2 regions of the Vibrio sp. 1580 genome follow, and region 2 is predicted to be linked to the other one. Evidence: predicted binding sites of a transcription regulator. Region 2 holds the regulator's gene; the other holds the start of a gene.
The links. The regulator CRP, encoded in region 2, controls carbon source genes, mostly activating them, when cyclic AMP is high. The targets are predictions, from matches to a motif close to TGTGANNNNNNTCACA.

Region 1: a site for CRP is predicted at 1,496-1,511, ahead of rppH (RNA pyrophosphohydrolase). Genes of this name have one in related genera too.

What each region holds. Positions count from the first base shown of each region.
Region 1 covers NZ_JAWOVT010000011.1:133,501-136,907, forward strand. Annotated here, with positions in the region: gene R7093_RS17770 (DUF6482 family protein) at 38-349, shown strand; gene mutH (DNA mismatch repair endonuclease MutH) at 365-1,045, opposite strand; gene rppH (RNA pyrophosphohydrolase) at 1,665-2,186, shown strand; gene ptsP (phosphoenolpyruvate--protein phosphotransferase) at 2,189-3,407, shown strand, end outside.
Region 2 covers NZ_JAWOVT010000021.1:29,973-33,379, forward strand. Annotated here, with positions in the region: gene R7093_RS22240 (DUF1338 domain-containing protein) at 220-1,011, shown strand; gene crp (cAMP-activated global transcriptional regulator CRP) at 1,148-1,780, opposite strand; gene R7093_RS22250 (phosphoribulokinase) at 2,021-2,890, opposite strand; gene R7093_RS22255 (YheU family protein) at 3,016-3,228, opposite strand; gene R7093_RS22260 (hydrolase) at 3,262-3,407, opposite strand, start outside.

The DNA of each region.
Region 1 (3,407 bases), on a different contig from region 2:
TAACTACACTTAAATGATCGTGTGAAGGAGGTATGTTATGCAGAAGCATCAATTGGACATGTGGCTACATGGTCCACATAAAGATACTTATAAAACTCCCAAAGTATTTGTGATTGGGTGTTCTGATGTCTCTGACTATCTTTTAGCTGTGGAGTACAAGCATCAACTTGAGCCGATTAAAGACGGTGAAGACCCGATACATTTTGGCTCTCTAGACTTAGTAAAAGAAGAACTATTGAGGCTAGGGGTCGATAAAGCGTATTTAAGGCTGCGCAATGCGTATGACGAATGTGGCACTGACGAGGCAGCCTCGTACTGCGATATTGAGTTATCGCTCGTGACGCACTAAATAGCTGATATGGTTTTATTTTGGTTGAGTGTTAATGTAGTGCTTGAGTAAGATCTGTTCAGTAAACTGTGTTCTAAGGTAAAAGCCTCGGGGCAGAGTTTTCATCGGCTTACCATTTGAGTTGTATGCTTCGGTGAGCGCTTTTGCATTTGCGGCTTTAGGGCGAAGATGCAGCGCTTCTCCGTGTCTGGCGGAAATTTGATCAAATCTTCCCAAGACGATCATTTCCATTAACTCTTCCCAGTCATTTCGCAAAATCCGTTCTTCTTCTTCATCTGGTGACCAAATGAGTGGACTGCCCACACGTCTTTCAGCGAGTGGGATTTCTCGTTCTCCTTCTACGGGTACCCAAAGCACACGAGATAGCTTGTTTCGAACATGACTTGTTTCCCATGTAAGACCATGAACACCAGTGAGGGGAGCCACAGAAACAAAGGTTGTTTCTAAAGGTTTGCCAGAATAACTGATTGGAATACTTTTCAACTCGATCCCTAGTTTTGCGAAATCTTGTTGAGGTTTACTGCCAGCTGGAGCGCCCAAGTGCCATTCGAGTAATTGACCCACCCAACCTTTATCACGTTTTAAGTTTTCAGGAACAATCATATTCGCCTCGGCGGCCAACTCAGCAAAACTGAGTCCTGCCATATCATGCGCTCGTTCCAATAGATCTGCTTCTGTTTGTGGTTCTGGTTTCATAGTTACAAGGTGGTATTACAAAAAATATAGTTTATCAAACTCCGACCAAATCTACTGTTTAAGATTTCACCGAGGCGGTGTAAGAACGATCAATTCATAACTTATCCACAGGTGGAGGAGGTATTGATAAGATCCTGACGAGGTCTGTATGAATAAACAGGGGTTAAAATGCATTTTTGGGGTTGATTTTGTTGTAATCATCTAAACGAATAGCAGGTGAGTGTGGATAAATAGCCTGTTGGTGGATCTTTGACCGATCTGAGTTTGGTGAAAAGATCATCAAGAAACTGAAGATCGAATTATCGTTATTTTTAAAAATAAATGCTTTTTTATCAATATGTTATGTTTGTTTTTTTGTTTCTTCATTTGTTTTGCTTTTGATGGGATTGAACTGAATTACTCATTTGAATTGAATTCTTCACAAAGTTATTCACAGAAAAGGTGAATAAATGTGGGCAATGTCTCACTCTTGTGTTGATAAGGTATGGTTTGATTAAAAGATATCCAAAAATGGTGAAAAGGTAATAAATCTTGCTCATATCACATCAGTAAGTTTGCTAGTAATGGGGATATGTGGAAAAATCACGGTAATAAAAAATTTATTCATAGAGGTTAGCCAGTGATAGATGGCGATGGTTACCGACTTAATGTTGGTATTGTGATATGTAATAACCATGGTCAGGTCTTCTGGGCTAAACGATACGGGCAACACTCATGGCAATTTCCACAAGGTGGGATTGACGAAGGTGAAACCCCTGAACAAGCCATGTTCAGGGAGTTATACGAAGAAGTCGGTTTAACGAAAAAAGACGTTAAGATCATTGCAACAAGTCGTCATTGGTTAAGATATAAGCTACCAAAGCGATTGGTGCGTTGGGACTCCAAGCCTGTTTGTATCGGCCAAAAACAGAAATGGTTTCTGCTGAGATTAGAATGCGATGAGTCTCGCATTAATATGCAACGCGGAAAATCCCCTGAATTTGATGGTTGGCGCTGGGTAAGTTACTGGTATCCAGTTAGGCAAGTTGTTTCTTTCAAGCGAGATGTTTATCGACGAGCGATGAAAGAATTTGCATCCTTAGCCATGCCTTTTCGAGAGAGAAAAGCGAAAGGGAAAAGAAAAAAGCAACGTAGAGGATAATCATGCTCAGTCAGCTAAGGGAAATAGTTGAGAAAGTCTCCAGGGTCGATGATGTGCATCTGGCACTCGATATATTGGTGAAAGAGACTTGTGCTGCCCTTAGTACTGAGTGCTGTACTATCTATCTTGCTAATGAAGAAATGCAGCGCCTTGAGTTAATGGCAACTCAAGGCCTTATTTTTGAAGGTGATAGTATTCATATCAACTTCAATGAAGGCTTGGTTGGGTTGGTAAAACGAAGCGCTGAACCCCTTAACCTTGCCGAAGCCTCAAAACACCCCGAGTTCAAATTCTTTCCTCAACTCGGCGAACAGATTTACCACTCTTTTTTAGCTACTCCAATCATTCATCGTAAACAAGTTTTAGGTGTGTTGGTGATCCAACAAAAAACGCCGCGCTTGTTTAGTGAAATGGAAGAATCGTTTCTTGTTACTTTATCCGCTCAGTTAGCGGTGCTCATTGCACATGCGCAGAATCTTGGGCATTGGCAGTTAGCATCTAAACCCACGGTATTAAAAGGTTTGCCTGCGTCTACTGGTGTCGCGATTGGAGAGTTTTGGTTCGACAATACCCAGCCGAGTTTATCGGATATTTTCCCTTCGTCCACGTTAGATAAGGAACGCGAGCACGAGACACTACTGGTGGCCATAGAGCGAGCGTTAAATGACTTTCGCCGTATGCGGAAAAAACTGGACAGTGAAATCAACAAAGATGCTCTGGCGATCTTCGATCTGTTTACTCACTTACTGAATGATCCGATGCTTCGCGGTGATTTGAAGAAGCAGATTGAAAAAGGAGACAGGGCAGACTGGGCGTTACGCCAAGTTGTAGAGTCATACTCGAATCGATTTGCCAGAATGTCGGATGTATACATGCGTGAAAGAGCGCAAGATATCCGAGAGTTAGGGCAAAGGCTGCTCTATTTTCTGCACAACAGCGAGCAAGAAAATTCTGCAATTGATCGTCCCATTATTTTGGTGGCGAATGAACTCACTGCCACCTTGCTCGCTTCTGTACCTAAAGAGTTCTTGTTAGCCGTCGTATCATTAGAGGGAGGCGCTAACTCTCACGCTGCCATTTTATCTCGAGCTCTTGGGGTCCCTGCAGTCATGGGCGCCAACATTAATCCGGATGTGGTGAATGGCAAACTCGGGATAGTCGACGGCTATACGGGTGAGATCTTCTTAGAGCCAAACCGCCAGTTGTTGCGAGAGTATCGCA
Region 2 (3,407 bases):
TGCGGCTCACCTTGCCGGCGCATCATTTAGGTATGGGTTGTAGTGATCGTTGGCAGAACACGAAAAGTGAGCAAAGACTCGGAAAAGCGTGTTGACTGACTGGCATTTACCGTCACAGGTTGATGGTTGCTCGTTCATTATTCTGGACAACTTTTGTTGTGAACGAGCAGCCAACTTCCGCTTACCTTTAAACTCTACATCTCGTAACAAGGAGTCGTTATGACGCCCGATGTGTTATTTGAATCGCTATGGCAAGATTACATTCAACGTCTTTGCCCTTCGGCTGCTAAAGTGCATCAGCTGCTTCAAGAAGATGAGCCTCTGATTAATGATCATATAGCTTTACGTACCTTCAATATCGCGCCTCTTGGTATTGAAACTCTAGCTAAGCCATTTGTAGCTATTGGTTACAAGGCGTGTGGTGATTACGTTTTCGAAAGCAAAAAGCTGGTTGCTAAGCACTATGAGCACCCAGATCCGAAGCAACCTAAAGTATTTATTAGTGAGCTAAAAGTTGAAGAGTGCTCGTCTGAGCTACAAGAGATTGTGAAAAATTTGGTGGCACAAGTCGATGCTGACAAGCTGAACGATAGCGCATTCTTACATGGTGGACGCTTGTGGGATTTAAGCTTTGCTGATTACCAAACGTTGGCTAAAGAAAGTGAGTACGCATCTTGGCTTGCGGCGCATGGTTACGGAGCAAACCACTTCACGGTGAGCGTTAACCAGCTCAATGAATATGAAGAAGTGAAGCAGGTAAACGATCATCTGCGTACCGCTGGGTTTACCATTAATGAAAATGGTGGTGAAGTGAAGGGCACTCCTGAGGTGTTGCTAGAGCAGTCATCGACCATGGCAGATAAAGTAGCGGTTCGTTTTAGCGAAGGCACTGAAATTATCCCTGGCGGGTTTTATGAATTTGCTAAGCGCTATCCGATGGAAAATGGTGATTTGTACCCAGGTTTCGTGGCCGCTTCAGCTGACAAAATCTTTGAAAGTACGAATGGCTAAGTTTTAGGGTTAACCTGTTAAGCTTACTCATTAGTGTTCGCTGCACCCTATCTCATTTGGTCATGAGTAAATAAAAAGCCACCAATGTTGCCATTGGTGGCTTTTATAATTTTGTTCGTGTCACTCTAGTTCGAGATTAACGAGTACCGTAAACCACGATGGTTTTACCGTGAGCAGAGATTAGGTTCTGCTCTTCTAGCATCTTCAAGATACGACCTACTGTCTCACGAGAACAGCCAACAATTTGACCGATTTCTTGACGAGTGATCTTGATTTGCATGCCGTCTGGGTGAGTCATTGCGTCTGGTTGTTTTGCAAGGTTCAGAAGCGTCTGAGCGATACGACCAGTTACGTCTAGGAACGCCAGGTCACCCACTTTTTGGCTAGTTACTTGAAGACGACGAGCCATCTGCGCAGAAAGACGCATTAGGATGTCTGGGTTTACTTGGATAAGCTGACGGAACTTCTTGAAAGAAATTTCAGCAACTTCACAAGGAGATTTAGCACGAACCCAAGCTGTGCGCTCTTGGTCTTCCTCGAATAGACCAAGTTCACCAATAAAGTCTCCTTGGTTTAGGTAAGAAAGGATCATCTCCTTACCTTCTTCGTCTTTGATAAGAACCGCAACAGAACCTTTAACGATGTAGTACAAAGTTTCTGCCTTTTCGCCCGCGTGAATTAGCGTGCTCTTTGAAGGGTACTTATGAATATGACAGTGTGAAAGAAACCACTCTAATGTTGGGTCGGTTTGAGGTTTACCTAGAACCATAATATCTCACTTCCTCTGCAGGGTACGCTTGCGCTATCCATATTTTAGCTAAGCCTGAATTAGGCCTACTAGAATAAGAGCACTTTTTATATGCTGCAAGCTCTCTTGTGTTTCGGTAAGAAATAGTATCCTTTTTCGAAAACGATTTCTTGATTTTAATCGTGCCATGATTGAGATTTTGTAAGCAAAACTGTGCACATGATCACGGTATGAAAAGTAAACATCTTCGCAGGCAGGTTTTTAGCCAATTTTCCCTGTTTCGATGAGCTGTTGTAGGATAGGCCGAACTATGAGCTCCATTGCAAAGCTCATCTTACCGCCGGGTACGACAATCGTGTTGTGGCGTGACATGAATGAGCCATCAATCATGGCCAGCAGATATGGGAAGTCGACATTCTTGATACCGCGTAGGCGAATCACCACAAAACTCTCATCCAAACTAGGGATGCCTTTTGCATTAAGTGGGTTGGAAGTGTCAACGGTCGGTACGCGCTGGAAGTTGATGTGAGTACGAGAAAACTGCGGAGTGATATAGTTGAGGTAATCGTCCATGGATCGCACGATTGAGTCCATTACCGCTTCACGCGAATGGCCGCGATCGCGAGTGTCACGTACGAATTTTTGTATCCACTCTAAGTTCACAATCGGCACCATGCCGATTAAGAAATCCACATGTTGAGCAACATTAACATCTCCATCGACCACGCCACCATGTAACCCTTCATAAAACAGCACGTCGCTGTTTTCGGGTAAGTCTTGCCACGGTGTAAACGTGCCTGGCATTTGATTGTAGGGAACCGCTTCGTCAAACGTGTGCAGATAACGGCGCACGCTGCCAGTGCCGTCATGCCCGAACTTACGGAAAAACTCTTCTAATCCCGGGAAGTCATTAGCTTGTGGGCCAAAGTAGCTAATGTGTCGACCTTGCTCGCGGGCTTTGCGAATTTCGATGTCCATTTCTGGGCGAGTAAAGCGATGGAAGCTATCGCCTTCAACCCATGCGGGTTTAACGTTCATCATATTGAACATTTTACGGAAGGCTTCAGATGTAGTGGTCGTGCCGGCACCGGACGAACCAGTAACCGCAATAATTGGGTGTTTAGCTGACATGACAAACCTTGTCGAAAATTACTTACCTGTAATGTGCAGTAGAGTTACTACTGCACGGTCGATATCCCACTATAGCACGTAACAATACCTTGTCATCGAGTGGGATACGGTAAAATGTGAAGGGTCTAAAATTTTGTTTTATGCTGAATATCGACGGTTTCGTGTAGCTCAGAGAACACGATAACCGCTTCACCTTTTTCCAATTGAGCTTTAACTTGATCAATTTTGTCATGCAAAGAAACCTCGACGGTTCCGTAATCCGTTCCTTCGCGTAAGACGAATTCACGAATTAAGTTTTCCAATGTTTCCGGCGCAATGTCTTGCCATGGAATGATCATAAATACCTCTAACTTTTATGATGAGCGGCTAGTTTACTGCGTTCGTTGCTTGGATACAGCAGAAAGGTAATCTGCGGCGATACTTTCGTAATACGCGGGCAGCGCTTCCTCCAACCAAAACTTAGGTTTTAACGCCGTTCCTGTTAGGAAGCCAACATGGCCACCGTGTTCAAAGAGAC